Regions from separate parts of the Psychrobacillus sp. FSL K6-1267 genome, predicted to be linked through region 3. Evidence: riboswitches for the same ligand, from Rfam matches in the RefSeq annotation. Region 3 holds a riboswitch; each other region holds the start of a gene.
What was found. Region 3 has a riboswitch for cobalamin ahead of MHB55_RS03495 (ABC transporter substrate-binding protein). Riboswitches for the same ligand answer to the same signal wherever they lie in the genome.

Region 1: another riboswitch for cobalamin. It lies ahead of MHB55_RS20990 (hypothetical protein); the one in region 3 lies ahead of MHB55_RS03495 (ABC transporter substrate-binding protein).
Region 2: another riboswitch for cobalamin. It lies ahead of MHB55_RS01115 (ribonucleoside-diphosphate reductase subunit alpha); the one in region 3 lies ahead of MHB55_RS03495 (ABC transporter substrate-binding protein).
Region 4: another riboswitch for cobalamin. It lies ahead of MHB55_RS19685 (hypothetical protein); the one in region 3 lies ahead of MHB55_RS03495 (ABC transporter substrate-binding protein).

Annotation. Positions count from the first base shown of each region.
Region 1 is NZ_JBBOOR010000001.1:4,083,518-4,089,676, reverse strand. It holds gene MHB55_RS21020 (translation factor GTPase family protein) at 1-247, opposite strand, end outside; gene MHB55_RS21015 (metal ABC transporter permease) at 319-1,206, opposite strand; gene MHB55_RS21010 (metal ABC transporter permease) at 1,199-2,092, opposite strand; gene MHB55_RS21005 (metal ABC transporter ATP-binding protein) at 2,108-2,857, opposite strand; gene MHB55_RS21000 (metal ABC transporter solute-binding protein, Zn/Mn family) at 2,869-3,786, opposite strand; gene MHB55_RS20995 (hypothetical protein) at 4,121-4,297, shown strand; gene MHB55_RS20990 (hypothetical protein) at 4,643-4,861, opposite strand; cobalamin riboswitch at 5,090-5,278, opposite strand; gene MHB55_RS20985 (MFS transporter) at 5,381-6,159, shown strand, end outside.
Region 2 is NZ_JBBOOR010000001.1:207,801-213,959, reverse strand. It holds gene MHB55_RS01115 (ribonucleoside-diphosphate reductase subunit alpha) at 1-2,215, opposite strand, end outside; cobalamin riboswitch at 2,374-2,552, opposite strand; gene MHB55_RS01110 (DUF418 domain-containing protein) at 2,760-3,962, opposite strand; gene MHB55_RS01105 (response regulator transcription factor) at 4,070-4,774, shown strand; gene MHB55_RS01100 (sensor histidine kinase) at 4,777-6,159, shown strand, end outside.
Region 3 is NZ_JBBOOR010000001.1:681,243-687,401, reverse strand. It holds gene MHB55_RS03515 (pyridoxal phosphate-dependent aminotransferase) at 1-531, opposite strand, end outside; gene cbiB (adenosylcobinamide-phosphate synthase CbiB) at 518-1,474, opposite strand; gene MHB55_RS03505 (adenosylcobinamide amidohydrolase) at 1,476-2,945, opposite strand; gene MHB55_RS03500 (FecCD family ABC transporter permease) at 2,947-3,930, opposite strand; gene MHB55_RS03495 (ABC transporter substrate-binding protein) at 3,935-4,888, opposite strand; cobalamin riboswitch at 5,006-5,147, opposite strand; gene MHB55_RS03490 (DUF1963 domain-containing protein) at 5,304-5,984, opposite strand; gene MHB55_RS03485 (immunity protein Imm33 domain-containing protein) at 6,015-6,159, opposite strand, start outside.
Region 4 is NZ_JBBOOR010000001.1:3,841,189-3,847,347, forward strand. It holds gene MHB55_RS19660 (hypothetical protein) at 1-37, opposite strand, end outside; gene tatA (twin-arginine translocase TatA/TatE family subunit) at 508-714, shown strand; partial or broken gene MHB55_RS19670 (GyrI-like domain-containing protein) at 839-1,159, shown strand; gene MHB55_RS19675 (HAAS signaling domain-containing protein) at 1,238-1,483, opposite strand; gene MHB55_RS19680 (ABC transporter substrate-binding protein) at 1,606-2,544, opposite strand; gene MHB55_RS19685 (hypothetical protein) at 2,548-3,087, opposite strand; cobalamin riboswitch at 3,259-3,449, opposite strand; gene MHB55_RS19690 (VanZ family protein) at 3,585-4,058, shown strand; gene MHB55_RS19695 (spore germination protein GerW family protein) at 4,080-4,481, opposite strand; gene MHB55_RS19700 (GNAT family N-acetyltransferase) at 4,495-5,001, opposite strand; gene MHB55_RS19705 (nucleotidyltransferase domain-containing protein) at 5,004-5,801, opposite strand; gene MHB55_RS19710 (DegV family protein) at 5,948-6,159, shown strand, end outside.

The sequences.
Region 1 (6,159 bases), 3.4 Mb from region 3:
CAGGAGAAAAATCTACATGACCCGGTGTATCGATAATATAATAAGTAGAATTATTATAGGAAAAAACCCCTTGGTCAGCAAAAATGGTAATACCTCTGTTTTTTTCTATGGAGTGACTATCAAGAAAGGAATCCTTATGGTCGACCCTACCTCGTTGTCTAATTGTTTTCGTATGAAAGAGTAGCTGTTCTGAAAAAGTGGTCTTTCCCGCATCGACGTGTGCTAGAATTCCTATAGTTTTATGCATAATATCACCTTTTGTTTACGTCCTTCCTTGTATTATAGCAAAAGGGAGGATAAACAAAAGGTGAGAGTGTGCTATCTAGAAAGAACCTTGGAGCCATTTGCCCTCATTCGATTAACAGCTTTCCAAACCCAACCGTCATGAGGCTTAAACAGAAAGACGAACATAAATAGAACGCCAATCATAGCGGCCATCATACCTGCAATAGAGGTGTTCCAAAGCTTTGCCAAATAGTATCCAGATATAACTGCTGTAATACCAAAAGTCATACTCCATATAATCATCCCGCGAACGCTCTTGCTCATTAGATAAGCAGTAGCAGCAGGTCCGATGAGCATAGCAACAACCAATACTGCCCCCACGCTATCAAACGCAGCGACAGTCGTAAGGGAGACAAGTGTCATGTAAGAGTAATGCATCCCCATTATAGGTAACCCAATGGATAAAGCGAACACAGGATCAAAGGTAGAGAGTTTAATTTCTTTATAAAATAAAACTAGAAAAGCAATATTAAGGAATAGTACAAATAATAGCATCCAAACCGCTTTTGGCATTTCAAACCCTAAAATACTCCAAGTATCCCAAGGAACAAATGCTATTTCACCCATTAGTACATGCTCCACATCCAAATGAACGTTTCCTGCAAACAAGGTAATTAATAATACCCCTAAGGCAAAAAGTGAAGTAAATACTACCCCTATAGCCGCGTCTTCCTGCAATCCTCCTGATTGAAGCACCTGTACTAGAAAAGTGGTCAGTAGCCCTGCGAGAGCCGCACCTATTAGCATCCAAACGCCATTTAAAGATTGTGTAACCATGAAGGCAACTACAATTCCAAACAGCACTGTATGACTAATGGCATCCGCTATCATGGCAGTTTTTCTGAGGATTAGAAAGACCCCCGTTAGGCCACAAGTAATTCCGACAAGGGAGCCAGTTAAAAGAACCCAAAATTCATTCATTGCTTGTCACCTCTTGGGCTATGCGCTGCCGCTTAAATGAACGCTTTTTACGTATTTTAGAAAGTAACCCTCTTGTTGGAGCGAGAAAGTAAGATATTAAAAACAAAGCTGCGGCTACTAAAACGATTATTGGCCCAGTGGACAAGCCAGTACGTAGAGAGCTAATCATAGTGCCGAGAGCTCCCGATAAAGCCCCAAAAAAGGCACTCGTGACCAAAATTATCCCAAGGTGACTGGACCAAAATCTTGCAGCGGCTGCAGGTATTATAAGCATGGCTGCCATTAAAATAACCCCTACTGCCTGAATACCGGTAACAATTGTCAAAACAGTCAATGCGGTCAACAACGTACGTAAACGCTCCACAGGTAATCCAATCCCCTTTGCAAAGATGGGATCAAAAATCATAAGCTTCCATTCCTTGAAGAACAACAAGCACATAAGGATTATTAATACGGCGCTGCCAGATAGCCAAATAAGATCACTTTTTGCCATCGTTGCTGCCTTACCAAAGATAAAGTCATTTAAACCACTTTGATTACCAGTGCCACTTTGGTTAACAATTGTTATTAATACAATGCCTATTCCAAAAAAGACGGATAATATTAATCCAATAGCGGCATCAGCCTTCAGCTTAGAATGATTCACAATCCATTGAATCATATATACAGAAAGTGCAGCAGTGATAGCAGCGCCTATCATGAGGATAGGCAAATCCTTTTTCTCAAAAATTAAATAAGCAAGGGCAATACCAGGAAGTGCAGCATGAGCGGCTGCATCTCCTACTAAGCTTTGCTTTTGAAGAAAAGCAAATGTACCGTTTAAACCGGCTGCTACCCCTAAAAGAATAGCTCCAGTGAGAACCCAAAGAAGATTACCGGATAACATTAATAGTCACCTCTTTCATAAGTCATTTTTTCCTGACTTAGCTTGATCCATAAAAAATAGCTTACCACCGTATGCTTCTTGTAGGTTATCTGGTGTAAAGGTAACCTCGGTAGGACCAGAAGCTATAGTTGTTTTATTTAATAACACAATCCAATCAAAATAATCAGCTGCTGTCTGTAAGTCATGATGAACGACGAACACTGATTTTCCTTGTGATTTTAACTCCTTCAAGATGGAAATGATTGTTCTTTCAGTTGCAGCGTCTACTCCAACAAATGGTTCATCCATGAAGTAAACCTCCGCTTCCTGTGCCAGAGCTCTAGCCAAAAACACACGCTGTTGTTGCCCTCCGGAAAGCTGCCCTATTGATTGTTCTGCAAATGCTTCCATTCCTACGTTTCTTAAGCAATTCAGCGCTATTTGTTTGTCTCTTAAAGAAGGTCTTCTCATCACGCCGATATGTCCATATCGGCCCATTAATACTACGTCTAATGCATTTGTTGGAAAGTCCCAATCTACGGCATTACGCTGAGGAACATATCCAACAATATGATCCTTTGGATTCAGCGGACGCTCTAATATTGCAACAGAGCCGGTTTTATTTGGAAGCTGATTTAGCACGGCTTTAATCAATGTAGATTTCCCTGCTCCGTTTGGTCCAATAATCCCTGTGATTAGTCCCTTCGGAATGGTTAGACTGATGTTGCTCAACACAACTTTTTCCTCGTAAGCAACAGATAAGCTCTTTACCTGTAATGCATTCATTTTGCTACCTCCTATTTTAGTGAATCAACAATCGTATTGACATTATGCTTATACATTCCGATATAAGTTCCTTCTTCTGTACCTTCAGCTCCCATTGCATCCGAGTACAGTTCTCCTCCAATTTGTATGGTGTGTCCCTTTTCCTTCGCACCTTCAATTACAGCATTCATGGCTTTGTCTGACACACTGGATTCGATAAAGACCGCTTTAATATTTTGTTCTACTAAGAAATTAACGATATTCTGTATATCCTTTAGACCGTATTCAGCATCTGTACTAAGACCTTGTAATCCTCGAACTTCCATCCCATTGCTTTCACCAAAGTAATTAAAGGCGTCATGAGCGGTAACAAGAACCCGTTGCTCTTCGGGGATTTCGCTAATGCGTTCCTTCGTCCAACCATTTAGCTCATCTAGTTCCTCAAAGAACTTTCTTTCGTTTTCTGCAAACTGATCTCCATCAGTGGAAAATTCCTCCGTAAGTGATTTTGTGATTTCGTGTGTAGCCAATTTCCAAACCTCAATGTCGAACCAAATATGTGGATCAAATAATTCTGGATGAGCCTCGTCATTTAAGATTCTATCTTTCGGAACTACTTCTCCAATAGCCACTACAGATTTGTCCTTCTTCATTTTTTCAAAAATATCACTCATTTTCCCCTCAAGAGCTAGACCATTATAAAAAATAATATCTGCATCCTCTAATACTTGTAAATCGCCTTGAGTAGCCTTATAAAGATGTGGATCTACACCAGGGCCCATTAAGGATTTTACCTCCACAGAATCTCCAGCAATTATCCTTACGGCATCTGCAATTTGCCCTGTAGTTGTAACGACAAGTGGTTTTTCTTCCCCAGAACCCCCTGCGTTATTGTTACCACAGCCAACCAATAAAACAGCCACAATAAATAAAAATAAGATCTTTTTCACTTAGCACACTCCTTTTCCTTTGTTATAAAGTATTTCCTTAAGGAAACTTTTAGACTAAAAAAATATTATTTTCTTTTATGATAATAAATTTCCTTAAGGAAATATTTGTTCAATAGGTTAACACTTCTTTTTTGAATTGTCAAAGTACTTTATGTAAAAATGAAAAAAAGGTGACTATATGTTGTTAAGAAAATCTGGGGCAGAATACGCAAGTGAGGGGCATTTTGTTTAGAAAGAATTCCAAAAAGGAGATACTCGAAAAACCTTTATTTTTTCGTATGTATTTTATACAAGTGCTATACTGTATGAACAATGATAGTAGGGAGGTAACGATATGCAATATTCAAAATCTAAAATGGAAGAGCTAGTAAAATTTAGTCCTGACTTAGCAAAAAGATTGAAGGAAGTAATGAAGGAGCATGACCTAGAAAAAAGCTTTGCTCTTAAAGCTTTGTACCATTCAGAAGTTAAAGACGGCGGGAAATATCAAAGGGATTACCAAGACCTTTAAATCAAAAAAACGAACCACATGATTAATCTCATTTGGTTCGTTTTTTATATCCTTAATTAAGATCCTACTTGTATTGAAATGACTCGGGACATGCTTGATTTAGCTTTAGGCGGATGCGTTCGGCGCGGCGAGCGGTACCCGTGGCTTGCGATCCTCCACTGTAGTCTCCGCCTGCCACTCCTAGAAGAGAGCCTTTTGGTTTGATAAATAGATACAATGAATGATGATTGTTGGACGAACCAAATAAATTGAACACTGGGTTCATGGAGCTAGAATTTAGATATATTCTTTTTTTCAAAGTTAATATTGGCAAAACCATTTTGGAAGCGTGCGAATGCGCCTTACTTATTCCTCCAATTTCCCTGAAATTTCATTTTTAATCTGATGATGGGCATCAATGAGATTTTGAAGAAAAATATTTTTTTCGTTCATACTCCAGGTTGAACTAAGTTCAATTTCTTTTTTCATTTCATCATAGATAGACTGTAGAGATATTGATGTACTTGCAACATAATTTGTCATTAATACTTGTTTATATTGTTCAATAAAATTCTCTTTTCTCATTTTCAAAATCCTTTCGCCTTTAACATAAAAAAGCATCCTCTTTTATAAAAAAGAAGATGCTAGTTAGTATGATTTAATGGTCAGTACGCTTGGAAACTCAATAAAATCCACGCTGAAAACAGGAGCCCAATAGCTCCAGTGATTTTATTATGTTTTTCGTACGACAGTATTTTCAAGCTATTGCTTGTACATAGCTGCACTTAACACCCCCTATCCGCGTAGGCTTGTGGTGTGTACTTGAAATAGGCAGGTCTCCTGGCTCATGTTCATCGCTCTTCTTTCCTTCCCGTAGTAACCTTACAGTGGTTTATAAAGAATCGCTCCCATTTACAGTTGCGGGACAGCGTCGGTCTTTCACCGAACTTCCCTTTTAAGTTCTCTTGCTAACAAAAGAACACCTAAATCTACACATTATTTAATTGTTCTTTCACTATAACATAAAGAAAGGTATTCATTATAGCAAATTTGGATAAGCGGCCGATGGTTTCCCTTTTTATAATCAATAGAGAGGTGAGGGAAATGATTAGAATGAAAGATTCGTATCGGCTGTATATTCATATTTGCTTTCTATCGCAATTATTTTTTACTTATATATTTACAGTCAATCTGTTGTACCAAGTAAGCGTTGTTAAGCTGGATCCGTTGCAGCTTGTTTTAGTGGGAACTGTGTTAGAGCTAACCGTATTTCTTTTTGAAATTCCAACAGGCGTCATATCTGACTTAAAAAGCCGGAAGCTGTCCATTATTATTGGTTATTTTTTGATAGGGACGGGTTTTTTATTGGAGGGTTTGTTTCCTTATTTTATAACGGTTTTATTGGCCCAGGTGGCATGGGGGATAGGCTATACCTTTACAAGCGGATCACAGCAAGCTTGGATTGCAGATGAAATAGGAGAAGAGAAGGCCTCTTTAGCATATATGAGGGGAGCTAAGGCTGGAAATTTGGGTCAATTAATTGCCATTCCGTTAAGTATTTTAACCGGTTACTACATGATTAATCTTCCTATTATTATGGGAGGCGTATGTATGATAGGCTTGGCTATTTTTCTTATAATTTTTATGAAAGAGAATCATTTTAAACCAATAAAAATAACTGAAAGAATTAATACATTGGAGACAATGAAAGAGAGTTTAGGGAAAATCATTCATTATTCAAAAGCAAGCTTTATCCTGCGAATGCTATTTCTAATTGCTCTGTTTATAGGTTTTTATAGCGAGGGCTTTGATCGTTTGTGGCTTACCCATCTACTGGAGATGGCTAGAATAACCAGTTTGCCAAATGAACAGCTAGTGTTATT
Region 2 (6,159 bases), 470 kb from region 3:
AAGACTCACATTCTACCAGTTCTATTGAAGTGGAACGTACATAATAAGTTGTTTTTAGACCACTGTTCCAGGCATCTAAGTGCAGCGCTAACAATTCCTTAGCTTTAATAGTATTTTGAACATATAGATTTAGCGAAACACCTTGGTCGATATGTCTTTGACGGGCGGCATTTTGTTTTAACGTCCAGTGCTGGTCGATAAAGTAAGCTGATTTGTAATACCATGTCGTCTCTGAATTTAAATCTGGGACTGTCACTGGAATTTTATAATCTTTCTTTTCCTCTGAATAGGTCTTTTGGAAAATCGGATCAATACTTGCCGTACTTCCCGCTAAAATGGAAGTAGATGAGTTTGGTGCAACGGCCATCAAATATCCATTTCGGATACCATTTTCAGCTACTTTATCACGCAGACTTACCCATTCCTCTCCGTCATATTGACGGTTTTCAAAATAAGCCCCTGTTTGCCAATCAGAACCTTCGAATAAAGGGTAGGCCCCTTTTTCCTTCGCAAGATTTAAGGAAGCTTGAATCGTCAAATAGGCAATTCTTTCATATAGATTATCAGCAAGCTCTACCGCTTCCTCTGATTCCCAACGAATTTGCTTAAGGGCAAGTAAATGATGCCAACCAAACGTTCCAAGTCCAATTCCACGGTACCTTGCGTTTGTGCGCTCTGCCTGTGGCACTGGAATCATGTTCATATCTATAACATTGTCTAACATTCTTACCTGGATGTTTATTAATCGTTCTAGTACATCCTCTGGTACTGCTTTACCTAAATTAATAGAAGAAAGGTTACAAACTACGAAATCACCAGGTTTTCTGCGAGTTACAATCACATCGTCCTCTAGCTGTATGGATTCAAATTCAGTGGCACTTTGGTTTTGAAAAATTTCCGTACAAAGATTACTACTATAAATCATTCCAACATGCTTGTTTGGATTACGGCGATTCACTTCATCTCTATAAAACATAAATGGGACACCCGTTTCTAACTGGGATCGCATAATTCGCTTCATCAAATCTATTGCTGGAACTGTTTCTCGTGAAAGGCGATGATCCATTACACATTCTTCATACTTTTCTCTGAAAGAACCATCTCCACGTTTTTCATCATAAAAGTCTTCTAATGAGTAACCTTTGAGCTGACGAACCTCGTGAGGGTCAAACAAATGCCATTCTCCTCTTGCATCAACCTTTTCCATAAACAAATCTGGCAAGCATACACCAGTAAAAATATCATGTGCTCGAAGTCGTTCATCGCCATTATTTAGTCTTAAATCTAAAAATGTAAATATATCTTTATGCCACACATCCAAGTAAACAGCTACTGCACCTTGACGTTGGCCTAGCTGATCTACGCTGACAGCTGTATTGTTTAGTTGCTTTATCCATGGAAGAACGCCACTAGACGCTCCCACAAAACCTCTTATAGAAGAGCCACGGCTACGGACCTTGCCCATATAAACGCCTATTCCTCCTCCAAACTTAGAAAGTGTGGCTATGTCTGTGTTGCTATCATAAATTCCTTGTAGACTGTCATCAACCGTGTCGATAAAACAGCTAGAAAGCTGCCCGTGTGGCTTTCCTGCATTAGAAAGAGTAGGAGTAGCAACCGTCATATATAAATTGCTCATCGCCCAATAGGCTTCTTTAACTTTTTCTATGCGGTTTTCTTTTTCGTCCTTCATTAGCGTCATTGCAATAATCATCCAGCGTTCTTGTGGCAATTCTACAATAGTCTTATCAAAATCCTTCGCTACATAACGATCTAAAAGCGTTTTTAAAGCTATATATGTGAAGAGGAAATCTCTTTCAGTAACGAGGATTTCTGCTAATTGCTCTAATTCCTCTGTAGAATAGGTTTCTATGATACGAGAATCATAAATTCCCTTAGCCGATAGCTTTTGAACGTTATCTGCAAACTTTGTATAGACTGCATCTGCCGTTGTATTTCTTCGTTCCGCTTGTTGCGAATATACTTCTGCTAAATAGATTCGAGCCGCTACAAATGTCCAATAAGGTTCATGTTCATCAAGAAAGCTCAGTGACTCTAAGGACATGGCTTTAGACCAGCTAGCAATATTGCCCTCTGGGTGTTTTTGTAGCCACTTGTCATGTGACCTCCTTAATGGTGCTATCTTTTCTTCCCCAAACTCCTGTGTTAATTGGTATAGTACCTGTTGTTTTTCTGTGTTTGAAATAGTGGTCATTTAGAGTTCCTCCCTGTCTTTACATAACAAAAAAGCGATGGCTCTAGCCTCTTCGGCTGAGTCATCGCTCACGATTTTAAAGTAGGAAACAACAAGACGTATCGTTCGTTTAAAGATAGAGTCTCTCGCCCCCACCTCTCAACCCCCGAAGAAAGTGTTGCTTCACCGATAAACAGGCAGGTCTACTGGCTCGTGTTTCTTCCTTCTGCTGGCCTTCCCACGAAAAATCGCAGTGGCATATTCAACAGTCGTCCACACTTACAGTTGCGGGGACAGCTTTGGTATTTCACCGAATTCCCTTTTAAACCATAACGGTACCTTTTCATCGTATAAATACTATATATTGTGTTTTGATTACTTATATACCCTAACATATTGTGTTTAAACTTGTACATAGGTAAAAAGACTAGACGTTTGATACACAGCTTTATTTCTGTACATTAAACTAATTTCATATCCCTTTAATCGCTCTTTCTAATCTCTATTCTATATAAATTTTATAAGCTTTCGTAGCCGTATTATGAAAACTTACTTTCGTATTTATTCATACAGGCTTACCTTGCAGCTTTACCTTCTTTTTCTTAGCTTTCATATGACCGCTCCAGGAGAGGTTTGTTCCCATTCGAAGAATCATTTCCAAGGGACCTCGTTTGAATACCTTCAAGTAGTAGTAGCTACCTATACACTGTAGAACAAAAATTACAAAGCCCAGCAAGACACTATTTAGCATGCCCAAAGAGCCAAATTGTCCTAAACCGTATCCGTAATAGATAAAAGTACAAATAACACTTTGCATAATGTAATTTGTTAAAGAAAGTTTCCCAACACTTTCAAAACCAATGAAAACCTTGTTACCTGAGAACTTTATAAATAGGATAGCAAATATACCAATATAGGATATACACAGTAATTGTGTACCCATTTGTAATAGAACTGCTGTCCAATTTGTTTCTTCTCCAATAATAGCGATAGATTTTAAAAGTAAACTAATTGGCAAAAGAGCCATACTTAATATATACCATTTTTGTTCTCGTTCCATGTGTAGAAATAAGCCACCCTTTGCAGCTGCCATACCAAACAAAAACATCGGTGACGTCAACAATGGTCCAAACAAAAGCATAAACAAGCTAAAAAATACTTTCTCCCCTTCACTTTCAAAATACAGTGGATCCTCTGTATTTCTGTGTTGCTTAATTTCCTCATAAGAGCCATTTTGATAGACTTCATTTGTGGTTTTTATGTATAATGATTGCTTTTCCAACTCTTCCTTACTTTTTTCTTCCATTCCGTAACTAAGAGCACCAGTCAATACAAACAAAACCGTTCCCCATATAATTAAAGTTTTCTTTTTTCTATTTAAAAAAAGTAATAGGAATAATCCCATTAACCCGTAAAAGGCTAGAATATCCCCTTCCCATAAATAGGTTGAATGAAGTAAACCTAGAATAAAAAGAAATATAAAACGTCTCCATAAATGCCTTTTTACTTTTCCTTTCTTTTTTTTAATTGATTCTGCTAGTTTTATTAATGAAAAACCAAACAAAAAAGTGAATATCGGCATAAAACTACCTTCTACTGCTATTTTAAGAATAGCATAAATAGTCTTGTCTGTGGCAGAAGCCGTAAAGTACTCTAATTCTTCCTTTCCCCATATACCGTAATGGAAAATTAACAAATTCGCTAATAATATACCAAACAAACTGATTCCTCTTAAAGCATCTATAAAACGCACTCTTTCTTCTCTCATCATGAAACCTCCTAAAAATATCTCTTAGTTAGTATAAAATGGTAAGCTTATAATAAATTGAAACTAACCTTACAGAAACCTTAAATATTTCTAGGAGTGATTTACTAATGGAAGAAACTAATATTTTGATAGTTGAAGACGAGCTTGCTATCGCTGAGATGGTAGAAATTATTTTAAGAAAAGAAAATTTTCGACATATTGTTATTTGTGAAACTTACCAGAAGGCAAGTAATTATATTTCCAATATGCATTATGATTTATATATTCTCGATATAATGCTTCCGGATGGAGTGGGACTTGATTTAGCTAAACAAATTCGGTTTAAATCCGATGCTCCTATATTTTTTCTAACAGCAAAAGAAAGTGATGCTGACAAAATAAGAGGATTTATGAATGGAGCTGACGATTACATAACAAAACCTTTTAATCCACTGGAATTAGCTGCTCGAGTGAAAGCACACATGAAACGCTATACTTCTTCCTTTAAAGCTTCCGATGAAAAAGTATATAAATTCGGCCATTTTTTGTTAGATAAAGGAAGCGCAGAACTTACTGTGAACGGAGAAAAAAGCATTGTTACGGGCAAACTATTTCATTTACTACTCCTATTTTGTGAAAACGCCGGACAGATTTTATCTAAGGAGCAAATTTTTCTTTCTATCTGGGGAGAAGACAGTTATATAGATGACAACACAATCATGGTACATATACGGAGACTCCGAGAGAAGATTGAACAAAAAAACCCTAGTAATCCTAAACAGCTGATTACAATTAGAGGGATTGGCTATAAGCTCGTAAACGAGGAGAAATAGTAATGAGACTTTCAAGTAAAATATCTCTAAGATTTTTAGTTTATTTTGTTGTATTTTATGCTGTATTATTTTTAGTCACATTTGGAATGTTTGCTTATATCATTTTCGACCTGCTTTCAAAGGAAGCTATCTCAGATATTCGTGCATTGGAAGCCTTTGAAATAGAAAGTGACATTGCAAAACAACCGGATGGCAGCTATGCATTTTCGGAGGACTTTATTAAATTGGCTAAGCAAAACTCCGGCCATTTATATCTTGTAGACCAAGCAGGCGAAGTACTTGCAACTACTGAACAAGAAATACTATCTATTGAATGGGTTGCCATACAGAAACAAGATCACGCTGTTTGGGAGTTAACAGACCAGCTGTTCTTACTTTTCATAGAAAACCAACCTGTAGATTTGTTGCTTGGTAAACTTTACATTAATAATAAAATTCAAATGAACGATGAGCTGGAAAAGGAGTTTTCATCTGTAGATGCAGCCGTTGAAATATATAACCAAGATGGGATAAGAGAAGAAATCCTTTATGGAGATGTATATAAAGCATTAAGTAGCATGGAGATAGTTACAAATAGTCAGGATTACTTTGAAAGAAAAGAAATTACTGCCTTTCAAACGATGGAAAATGGAAAAGTCCTAGTAGTACGAATGCCAAATACTAATTACCATCCCTTTGAACCAGCCTTAATAGATACTATGAAAAAGCTAGTGTTCTCCATTTTAGCGTTCCATCTCTTCCTGTTTATCTTTACTATTCTTTTTTCCATTTGGATTGGATATCGATTTGGTCGTCCCTTACTATATTTCTTACATAGAATTGAAAAATTAAGCGTAAAGGACTACGATCCTCCAAATGACAAAAAATTACGTTCCCCAAAATCCGGTAGATTTAAACGAAAATACCGTATATACGAGGAAGTGGACAAGTCACTAGCTAGATTAGCAAATACATTGAAAAGTAACGAAGAGAAAATAATAAAAACGGAAAAACTAAGAGAGGATTGGATCACTGGTCTCTCTCACGACTTAAAAACCCCTCTTAGTTCTATTTATGGATATTCTATAATGCTATCATCTAATGAGTACACATGGACCCCCATAGAGGTACAACGTTTCGCTAAAACAATGCAGGAAAAATCTATTTATATGAATGCGTTAATCGAGGATTTGACATATACTTACCAGTTGAAAAACGATGCGATTCAACTTAACAAAGAAAAGTTGAATCTCTTTGATTTTTTAAGGTCCTATGTTTACGCCTGTGATTGGAATGATATTCAAGAACCTATAGGAAACAAGGATATTACCGTCTATTTAGATGCAAAGCTATTTGAACGGGTTCTCGACAATCTTGTAGGAAATGCAGTAAAACATACTCCGAAG
Region 3 (6,159 bases):
CAAATCACAGTTATACATTTTAGCATGATTCGCTATCTGTATAATCTCTTCTAATGGAATCAGGTAGCCAGTAGGATTATTCGGTCGGCATATATAAATAACATCAGCCTTCTCAAGCTCACTAAGAACCTCCTCTATCGGAAGCTTACCGATAGCTATAATCTCCTTAATGGATGTTTGATATGGTGCTAGCGTAGCCTCATATTCAGAGAACGTTGGATGGATAATCAATGCTTTTTTCTGCTGATACCGGATAGCTATGGTTGCAAAAATTTCTGCTGCACCATTTCCAATAAGTATTTGTTCAGAGCCTACACTGTGATAATTTGCAGCTGCAGTCAGGAAGGGCTCGCCCTGCGGATGAGGATACTTAGTTATTAGGTCTCTATATGATACCCACTGCTCCTTAACAAAATCTGGAGGACCTAGAGGGTTCACATTTTCACTATAATCTATCACTGTCTCAGGCATAGACATGTTCAAGCGCTGATATAATTGTTGAGCATTTGCTCCGTGACTAGGTAACAACAAGTATTAAACCTCCTATCACTGTCATCCCAAACCAAAAAAGAAGGACAGCTGTGTGTAAATGTGAAATGGCTCCTAATATATGTCTGGCACTTAGTGAGACCTCTTTGCTTCCCATTAATGCACGATTAGAAACTATCCCTTTATATGTATTTCTTCCGCCAAGCTGTATACCTAGCTGATAAGCAGTGGCAGCTTCTAAATAGCCGCTATTGGGGCTTGGATGTTTCTTTGCATCTATCAACCAGCGAGTCATTCGATGCTTAAAGGGAAGACTAGTTTCTTTCCTTCCACCAAGCATAATTGCCAACCCAGTTAGACGACTTGGAATATAGTTTGCAATGTCGTCTAGCTTGGCAGCAACATAGCCAAAATCTTTAAATATTTCGTTTTTATAGCCTACCATAGAATCTAATGTATTAATTGCTTTATAAGCCCATAACCCAGGAGCCCCAAATAAAAAGGCAAAAAACAATGGGGCGGTTACTCCATCACTTATATTCTCGGAGACTGTTTCTACCACCCCTCTTGTTATTTCCCCCTCTCCTAGATCTTCAGTGTCTCTTCCAACAATCCAGGAAAGCTTTAAACGAGCAGTGTCTAAATCTCCCTCTATCAAAGGCTTGTGGACCTCCATCGCTGCAACCTTCAAGCTTTTTTGAGCTAGCCCAGAGGCTATCAAAATACTCTCCACAGCAATACCAAGGACAATATGAACTGAGTACGCAGTGAACACTAATACTAGAGCAATACTGAATGATAACCCTACTATTATTAGGACTAAAAGTAATCCCTTTACTTTCCTATAACTTCCTTTGTTTAATCGCTTAGTTAATTTTGAGATAAGCGTTCCAATCCACCGAACTGGATGTGGCCAATTTGGTGGATCTCCAATTAATCGATCTAGCAGAAGACCAATTGTTACCGCTAACATATGAGATGCCATCTTACACCCATCCCTTTGCCTTTTTGTATATCTGAATAGCTTCAACGGTACATTCAAAGACTCCTTGCCCAATCTTTTTACCAATCTCAGTTATAGGACCTGCATACTCTATATAGGTCCCTTTTTGTGTCGCAGCTATTAATACACTATCTGTCGATGTACCAGTGGCAAGAGTACCCGTCCGAGGATCCATGACTTGTTCATGTGCCATTGCCTTCGTTTTAGCTTCCGTAGCAGTGATGACAGACTGGATAAAAGCCTCCTCCGCAAGCTCTCCATTAATAATAACCCATGTATTGATGGTACCTATGGCGGGGAACATTTCTACTTCGTGAGCTCGCGAAACATCGACTGCATTTCCAACCCCCGCGGTAACCATTACCACAAGACTCCCTAAAGGTGTTACATACTCTTTTATCACAGCGTCTGTAGTCCTGACTGCAGTCATCATGCCTACAGTATCCGCCTCCGATAAACCTCGAGCAGCAAGATAATTTAACATTTCCTCCTGCACATTATCACAGTGATACTGTGCATCTACTCTTCTATTCACGAAGTTTCTATACCAGCCACTTCCCGCGTTAATGACTGCAGAAGACCAAGTTTTTAATTGATTTTCTGCCTGAAAGAGGACATATTCTCCAGTTACTTTAAAGTTGAATGAAGTAATTAGTTGATTGTCTTGTTTTTCATTTACGTCTGGTAAAATAGTTATTTGCGGTTTAGGGCGCTCTGGATGGGGACTAGTACTAACCCTAGCCTCATAAACATTTTCCACTAAACTTTTTTTCACTACCTCTTGGGGCTCCCCGATTACTTTAATGCGCCCCTGGTCCATTAGTAAAAGTCTGTCACAGTATAGCGATGCAAGATTAATATCATGAAAAATACTAATAATTGTAATGTCATTCTCAATTGCTTGTGTTTTGATTGTATCTAACAGCTGCTTTTGATGAGCGATATCCAAGTGATTCGTCGGTTCATCTAACAACAGTATGGGAGCCTGCTGAGCTAATGCCTGGGCTACAAATACTCTCTGTTGCTCTCCACCAGACAAAAGCTCTAGTAAATGCTTATCGTACTTATCGACGGCAGTCAGTCTCATTGCTTCCTTTATAGCGAATTCATCTTCTGAAGACCATGTAGAAAACCACCCTGATTGATGAGGATAACGACCAAGTGCAACTGTTTCTCGAACGGTATGTGAGAAAGCCTGATTGTGCAGCTGTGGAAGCACAGCCAACTTTTTCGCTAGCTCCTTCGAGGCAAAGGACTTTAACAGCTTACCTTCGATTAGTACCTCTCCAGATGATGGTGTGAGTATGCCACTCATTAGTTTAAGGAGAGTAGATTTTCCACTCCCATTTGGTCCTAATATTCCTAGCATTTCTCCTTTTGATACTTGAAAGGAAACGTCCTCCACTACTAGCTTTTGATCGTAGCCACCAGAAATATTTTTTACTTCTAGCAAGTTAAGCGCCTCCTTTTTTACGTTGTCTAAAGAAGATAAAAGCAAAAACAGGTGCCCCTATAAACGCAGTAATTACCCCTATTGGAAGCTCTGTTGGAGAAATAATCGTACGGGATACAAGATCACAAATGATCAATAAAGAAGCTCCATTTATAAAGCTCAAAGGAAGCACGTGCCGGTTATCGGAGCCAAATAAAAGTCTAGTCATATGTGGCACTACCAATCCAACAAAACCAATGGTTCCAGACACTGATACGGCTGTGCCTGTAAGCATTGACCCACCAATTAATATCATCATTTTACGCTTCTTTACATCCACACCTAGATGCTGTGCTCGTTCTTCTCCAAAGAGCATGGCATTTAGCTCCCTACGATTTAACCATAGTAATAGTGAACCGATTACCATGAATGGCAATGCCATCTGAACATAGCTCCAGCCCCTCATAGATACACTGCCTAACAGCCAACCAATAATTTGCCGTAGCTCTTCACCTGTCAGAGCAATCATTAAGGAAATGACTGAACCAAGAAATGAGCTAAATATAATACCTGTTAAAATAATCGTTTCCATTTTCATCGCGCGATCTACTAGCCTTGCGAAGGAAATAACGATGAGCATTGTAACTAATGCCCCTACCATACTGAAAACAGGCAAGGTGAACATTCCTAAGAAAGGTACCGAAATTCCAAAAAAGAGTGTAGCCACTGCACCAACAGATGCTCCGGACGACACTCCCAGTGTATAAGGGTCGGCTAGTGGGTTTTTAAGCAAGCTTTGAAAGGCCGCTCCCGCTATTGCCAGGGATGCTCCGACTAATCCTGCGAGTATAACCCGCGGCATGCGAATCTTCCATACTATATTAGTTGCAATCGCATCTGTTCCTGTATCCCATAAAGTACTGATCGGCACCTTTACAGATCCGACCGATACACCTAGCCAAATGGCTACAGCCAACGTAGCCAGTGACAGAATGTAACCGATCATTGATTTACTCACTAAATGCCTCCGGATAGATAGCCTTCGCCACTTCCTCTAAACCTTCTACTAAACGTGGACCTTGGCGACTTGTGGTATCCTCATCCACTTGTACTACTGCATTATTTTTAATAGCTGTCACTGTATCGAAACCATCACGTTGCTTGACCTTTTCAACAATGCCATCCACGTAATCATACGTGATTAACATAACATCAGGATTACGACTTACAATTTCTTCTGGGCTGACTTGGAACCAGCCCTCTTGGTCAGCCATGATATTTTCTGCGTTGACCATCGTTAGAATTTCTTGCATAAATGTATTATTACCAGGAGTATAGATCTCAGGCACATCTGAGGTTTCTACAAAAACTGTTTTCTTTGTTTCTACTTTTGAAACTTTTTCTTGAATTTCGTCAACCTTTGCCTTCATATCCTTTATAATGGCCTGTGCTTCCTCATTTTTGCCTGTTGCACGACCAATCTGCTCGATGGATGTATAGGTTAAGTTAAAATCCTTTGCATCCTGTACTACATAAACCTTTACACCAGAATCTCGTAGCTGTTGTAACCCAGCGTCAGCCATTCCTACTACGGACTCATGAGCGAAGACAATATCCGGATTCAAAGAGATAATTTTTTCAATGTTATACTCCATGCCACCAATTTTTTCTTTTTCTAAGGCTTCCTCTGGATAGCTCTCGTAATCATTAACGCCGACAATTTCCTCATCAAGCCCTAATGCAAATAGAATTTCCGTATTACTTGGAATCATGGAAATAATGGTCTTCGGAGCTTCCTCTAATGTGATTTCTTGGCCTACAGCATCCGTCAATGTAAGCGGAAATGCAGTTTCTGAATTTCCAATTTCTGAACTATCTTCTTTTTCTGATGGAAGTGTCTCTTGCTCATTACATCCAACTAACACAAGCAAGGTCATTCCTATAATTAACCAAAACTTTTTCATCCTTCATTCCTCCTAAAATCAATAAAAAATCTCCCATCCTAGGATGAGAGATAGATAGGTATAAATCTGCCACAAAATACCGATAGCTGACCTACACCAGACCTATCCGCGTAGGTAATGGGTATGCACGTAAGGGCAGGTTTTCTGGCTTATGATGCATATGCATCACTAACAGTGGCGGGACCGCGCTGGACTTTAACCAGCTTCCCTTTTAACTCTAGCAATCCGTAACTAGAGCACCTTTACGCAAAAAATATTCCATTGCTGCTTTGCATTTATTATACCTTATAATTAAATGTTGTCGAGATGGAGACTAGAAGAGAAATTCGAGAAATAAATTAATATCAAGCAATTTTCCGAGTTTAGCGAAACATTAATTCCTTAACCTTGTAATCTATGAGTAATCACTGGACTATTAATAAAAATCGCAGTACACAATCCAATCTTGTTTATCTTGATTGTAGAAAAAATAAAAACTGCCACTATCTACTATATTGAATTGCGCCTTGGCATCAGAGCTTATCTGAAAGACAAACGGATAATCTTCACCATATGAGACTCCGCTCTGTGTATAGGATGGATATCCACCAACCTTGTGCATGGGATAAATATTTTCGACGATATCGTCGTAATACTCTATATCACTCTCCAATTCAAGACGTAAAATTTCATCTTGAATTTCTGGTTCTATATCTCCTGAATCCCATGCTGGGGTATCGTTCTCAACTAATATTGGTTTTAATGGAAAAGACTTCATTCTTGAAGATTGTTCATTTATCTTTTGTATTTCATTAATATTAGTAAAACAATTTATCTTAAAAAAAGAAGCTAAATTATCTTCAATTAAATGATTATATACATTAAAATCCATATAAACAGTGATTAACTGAATGTTTTTTAGCTCCTTCGGTACATAAGGTAAATTCTTTAGAAATATAGTACATATTGGTTCAAACTGAGGAGATTTATTTTCTCCGCTACCCCACATAACATTTCCTATCCAGCTCTCTCCCAATTCTTCCGTCGGCCGAGATCCTCCTGTTTCAAAAATCGTAGCTCGTTTAAATAGTGATTGTTTTAATTGAGTAATATTCAACGCAATTACCTCCTAAATCTATGTCCAAGCTTATTCACTTAAGTAGGACTCCCAATCATAATCATTTATTTTGTAGAATGCGCCATTGTCATTTCTCTCATATGCACAGAGGGGTAAATCTTCAATAAAAGCTAAAATAGAGTCATCAATATTTAAAATTACCCCTATAGATATA
Region 4 (6,159 bases), 3.2 Mb from region 3:
TCAACAGTTTTAATTCTTCTAAGTTATATTGCGTCACTTTTATTCTCCTTTAACATAGTTCACTCAACTATGAAAATGTAATTTTTATACATAACAAAACAACCGTTTAACAGTTTACTCCTTTTATTTCTTCAATACTACATATTTATTTCGGATTACAAAATATAATTTTATTCTGAAAAAACATTAAATTCACATAAAAATTGCAAATTAATAGTAAAAACTCTTCTATTATCGGTATAAAATAACTAGTGTTTTGTGGTTGAAAAACGCTAAAGGACTAGTTGTATAAACAAAGTTATAGAAAGTTATAGAAGGGAAAAAGAGAGTTTTATATCGAAGAGACTTTTCCAACTCACACAATTTGATCATTATTAATACCAAAGTATTTACAAATTTAAACGTAGGAGTATAATGTGTTATTGATACAAAACAACCAATTTTTTTTAGATTAACTACTATTGCAAAAACCACGTGAAAATATATAGAAACAGTATGGGAGAGATTATAATGCCAAATATTGGAATACCAGGTTTAATCATTATATTAATTATTGCTTTAATCGTGTTCGGTCCTAAAAAATTACCTCAATTGGGTAGAGCAGTTGGAGAGACGTTAAAAGAATTTAAAAACTCAACTAAAGATATAGTAGACGATGTTGCAGAAGAATTTAGAATAGAAGACAAAGAAACAGAAACTAAAAAAAATATCTAATGCAAAAAGCCACCTGTTTCTATAATTGGTGGCTTTTTGTATCTGTTAATACACGTTGCTAGATTAATCTATAAGAATCTATACAAGAGCTTGTTGTTTCATTATTTCTTTAAATAACGAAGAAATAAAAGGTGCTCTTGGTGTTTGTGTGATGGGAGAAAATTTTAAAGTCGACAGTATGATGGATTATTGGATAGGGGTCAGTTATATAGGCGACACACTAGAAAATCTGGTGACATTAGAAATACCAGCATCAAAGTGGGTAATCTTTGAGGTTCACGGAGCGATGCCCAATGCTATGCAAAATACATGGTAACAAATTTACTCAGAATGGTTTCCCTCTAACTCCTACAAACAGGCAGGAACACCAGAGATGGAAGTGTATACAGATGATGACCCATCTGATTCAAACTGTTATTCAGAAATTTGGATTCCTGTAATATAAAAAAGTTGAACTAGTTCAGTTTACTAAACGATTGTAAATGAAATCATGCTACGAAGGGTAACTAGCCTTTGTAGCATTTTATATATATGCGCCTTCATATTCCACTTCTGTTACAATCATTTCCTCTTCTGAGTAAGCCTTAAGTAATTCCCTTGCTATATACGATGGTGCTCCTAATGATTCAACTATTGCTTTCTCAGTTTGTCCCTCTCTTAACAAATCACAAAAATACTTTTGGAAATCTCTAACTATTGCTTGGCGTTCCTTTGTATTCAACATATAAAGCTCTTTTTCTAACGTCTCAATATAAATATTCGCTGTCATGTCTCTCTCTCCCTCGGTACTATTCATTAGATAGTACTATACCATAACACTATTATTCATTGCAAGGTACCAGTTTTAAAACAAAAGAAGTTGGTCTCCTCAAAACGAGACCAACTTCTACTTTATTCAAATATCTCTGGATAAACGGTTTTAGCTACTAGTTCTACAGCTTCACCAATTCGTGGTCCTGGGCGAGACATAATGTCCTGATCTAATTGGAAAATGGCGTTGTTTTGCACTGCCTCCAACTGATTCCAGCCTGGACGAGCCTTAATCTCACCAATTGGATCTTCTACATAATTTACGGTAGTCAAGATAATCGGAGGATTTTTCTTAATGACATCTTCCTCAGATAATTTAATCCATCCCTCTTGGTCTCCAAAAATATTTACAACTGTAGCTTTACTCAAAACTTCTTGTTGGAAAGTATTTTTTCCTGTTGTAAAAATTTCTGGAGATGGGCTTATTTCAAAGTAGACGTGTTTCTGATCGCTTACACCTGATACTTTGTCCTGAACACTTTGAATAGTAGTTTTAATAGAGTCAACAAGATCGGTTCCTTTATCCTCTACTCCCATTACTGCGGCCAACTGTTCAATATCTCCATAGACGTCTTCAAATGATAGCGCCGATTGAATGACAAAAACATCTAACCCCGCGTCTTCCAACACTTTAAGCTCTTCCTCAGATCCAGTTGTATAAGCAATTACAACATCTGGATTTATCTCTAAAATACGTTCTGCGTTGAACTTCATAGAATCGGAAACTCGTTCAATTTCTAGTGCCTCTTCTGGATAGGTATCGTATTCTGTAGCTCCAACAATTTTATCTCCTACACCAAGGGCAAACAGGATTTCTGTGTTACTTGGTTGTAGAGACACAATCGTTTCCGGAACTTCTTCGAATGTAACTTCTTTCCCCATATCATCCGTTACAGTATATTCTTTTACTTCTTGTACAGAATCTGTTTCAACAGCTGTATTTTTTTCAGCCTCTTGGCAGCCTACAAGCAAGATAGAAAGTATTAGTACCGCTAACCAATTCCTTAATTGTTTATTCATTTGTTAATCCTCCACTTTTTTCTTTTTTCTCATCGGATATGATTTACTGACAAATTGAATCTCTTCTACTCCATGATGCTTATTTACATATACCGCCATTGCAAACAATACATTTGCTAATAGCTGTGTGTAATCAAACAAAATCTCTGGTACTTCTCTTTCTAATGAAACTTTATGTAAAGCCCTTACAGATTTTTTTGCTTCACTACGACACACGTGTAATTCACATGCAGCTGTTGAGCCTTGTGGAAGTACGAATATATCTACTCTTCCTTCCACTTCACTTACGTAGAAATCATACATATCACTTAGAATTTGTAAATCCTTTTCATTGATTGCTAGCTTCCCTCTAACAGAACCATTTACGTGATATGCCATCGGTGCCAGATACATTAAATCCTCGTAAACTCTTGGAATATCTTTTGTTAAAGATGCGGCCAATCCAATACGTGTGGTCAATGAGTCTGTTCGAATCTCAAAGTCTACTGTAGACGGCTTTTCTCTCATAAATGGATAACAAATATATCGCATGTCTTTTTTCAATGCTCTGCCCCCTTTCCAAGTTATTTGTGAATTTTCGGCAATACAATACTCGACTTCTTACAGCACAAAAAAACGCCACCCTAAAAAAGGGCGGCGCAATACCTATTTATCGTTAGAAATTTAATCGAAAATAGAAACGTGCCGTACAACCCCTTAACTTCCGAAGAGTATTTATACGTTCAAGAAAAGGCCGGTCTCCTGGCTCATGCATCATTTTACTCTAAGAACCTTCCCATTGGCTTTTAGCCAACAGTGGTATTTTTCTTATTTCATCAGCATTTACAGTTGCGGATACAGCTTCGGTTTTTCACCGAATTCCCTAATTAAGCTGACAAGTCAGCACCTTTTCCCTGCAAAAATTATTCACTTATCGTAAGTGTACCATAGCCTTTCAATTGGTGATAGAAGCTTGTGAAACAACCAGCTTTTTACTCTTTTATTAGCTATAAAGTCTGCAATTATTTTGTTTCTCATTCAATTTATGCTACTGTTTTTATATGAAAAAATTTATTCCACTTTTACTTTTACTTGTCTTTGTATTTATAGCCTCCGGGCAGACTTCCGAGCAACAGTCTTTGGTAGCCGTGCTTAAAGAATGGCTTCCAAACAAGCCATTGGAGTCTTTTTTATCATTATTTCATATTCCTTATTGGGGATTCTATGTCTCTGTCGAGGAACGTGGCTACTATGCATTTGTCGAATTCTTAATAAGAAAAGGAGTCCACTTTTTTTATTTTGGTTTGATTAGTTTAGCTATTTATATTGCTTTGCCGAAGAGGAAGTATCGAAAACTTACTGCAATAATGATTACCTTTCTTCTAGCAGTCGCAGATGAATTCCATCAATCCTTTACGAGTGGACGATCTGCCCTTTTTCAGGATGTTCTATTAGATACAGGCGGGGCTATTTTTGTCATGCTTCTGCTAACGTTTGTTCAATGGTTGAAGCATAGAAAAAACGCTAACCTTTAGAAGGAAGCGTTCTTTCCCTATCTATTTACATCTTTTTCTCAACAAGAAAACAATCCCTAGCGTGACTACTGAAAAAACAGTAAGTATTTGATTAAACGGAAGGACAGGCTTGAATTTAACTTCCTCCGCAGTGATTTCATATATTCCAACCGGTTTTATCGAAAAGGCACCACCGCCTCCTTCTCCTTGACCTGTAGAATTTTCTTCATCTGAAATCGTGTTACCTCCACCTCCGCCTCCACCTACAAAATAATTAACTTTGGCAACAGGTAAGATCCTTTTGTTCTCCAATACAATTGGTTCTCCGTATATAAGAGACACATCTTTTTCTCTGGAAAACTTTTCGAAAATGGAACGGACTGGGGATTGAAACAATGGTAGCTTTCCCCCTTGTTTTTCTAGGTTACTTGATTTTTCCTCCATTAAATTATCTCCTTTAATTTAGAATAAGTGTCATGTGATGTTCTTCGTAATAGACGTCTCTATCCTTTAAAGCCATTTCTTCTACTCCAAATACCTTAAAACCTAATTGTAAATATAAATTTTTTGCGGATTCATTATTCGACACAACAGATAGATTAATCTTTTCTATTTCATTAGTTTCTATTGCCTGGTTAATGGCTCGCTCCATTAGGGCCTTTCCTACACCTTTTCTTCTTCCCTTTGAGCTTACATACATTGCAAAAATATTTGCTCTATGCTTCATTTTTAAGGAACTCTCTTGTGCTAGAGTAACCATACCAATTAATTTATCTTCTTCAAACGCACCGAACGTGTAATTGCCATTTACCTTAAAATTACCTTTTACTCGTTCAATTGGATTTTCTCTTTGAAGAGCTTCTTCATAGCTTGTTCCAAACGCTTCTGGACTGTTTTGCAGAGCCTCTAGCCTTAGTTCCCAATAAGCAATGGCATCTACATCTGTTAATCTTCTAATATCCATTCCTAAACCTCCAAAAAATAACCTTCATTACATATTTCGTGTGTGTATAATATAAAATCTTTGCAGGTTTCTGCACGAGAGCTTTCTGTGTCGAATAGTGAGGGGAGCTGCTCTGATGACCGAATCCTCATCCCTTCTTTTAGTAAAGTATGCCATCGAAAAGGTAATATAACTAATCCCTTTTCTAGTGCTTCTTTTTTTGAAATGATTTGTTGGAACTTTAGAGAATAAAGAATTCTACAAATAGTAGTTGTAACAAACTCCACCATATCATCAGGCACTGAATTAGGTATTTCTTTTGATTTCTTATACCAATATTCGTTGATGTTATATTTTAACGTTCCTAAGACATCCTCCCATTTAGTAGAAATGTTTAACTCATGAATTGGTCTTCCTTGTAATGCAATCCCATGTTTCTTTAAAATCCACCAAGTAACATGATTGATATCCCAATGACCAATTTTTACTTCACCATCTGAGCAATAAGGATACGGCAGGAGAATATCATTTGTTTTACCCAGGTCAGCTGTTTGAATATACATTCCATCCATCCGAGCCCCTAATTTCTCTTTAGATATTTGAAAATGGATCTCTTTTATAATTTCTACTTCTTGTTCATTTGCCGATCTTTTTAATAAAACGATAAAGTCTACATCACTCTTCTTTTCATCAAAAGCTCCTAACGCAATAGAACCATACATATAAACACCTTCAATAAAGGCACTTGGTAAGGAGGCATTTAATGCCTGTAAATATTTTTGCATTATGTCATGAACAGGATGCGGCAATACATATCCCACTGTTGTTTCCTCCTTCTAAATATGTTCAAAATATGTCCCAGGTTCCGAAATTTCGACAAAACATGACAAGTAACACTATTCCAATAAATAAGACTAGGTTACATTAGCGCTAACAAATTAATTTTTAGTGAGGAGATTATCAAACTGTGAATAAAAAAGTTGCTTGGATAACTGATACTGCTGCTTTATTGGAACAATCATTTATAGAAAAACATAATATACATGTCTTGCCATTAAATATTGTTTTTGAAGAGGGTGCATTCAAAGAAACAATTGATATGACACACGATGAATTCTACGACAAATTAAGAACCGCCAAAGTTCATCCTAAAACATCTCAGCCTCCGATTGGTGAGAT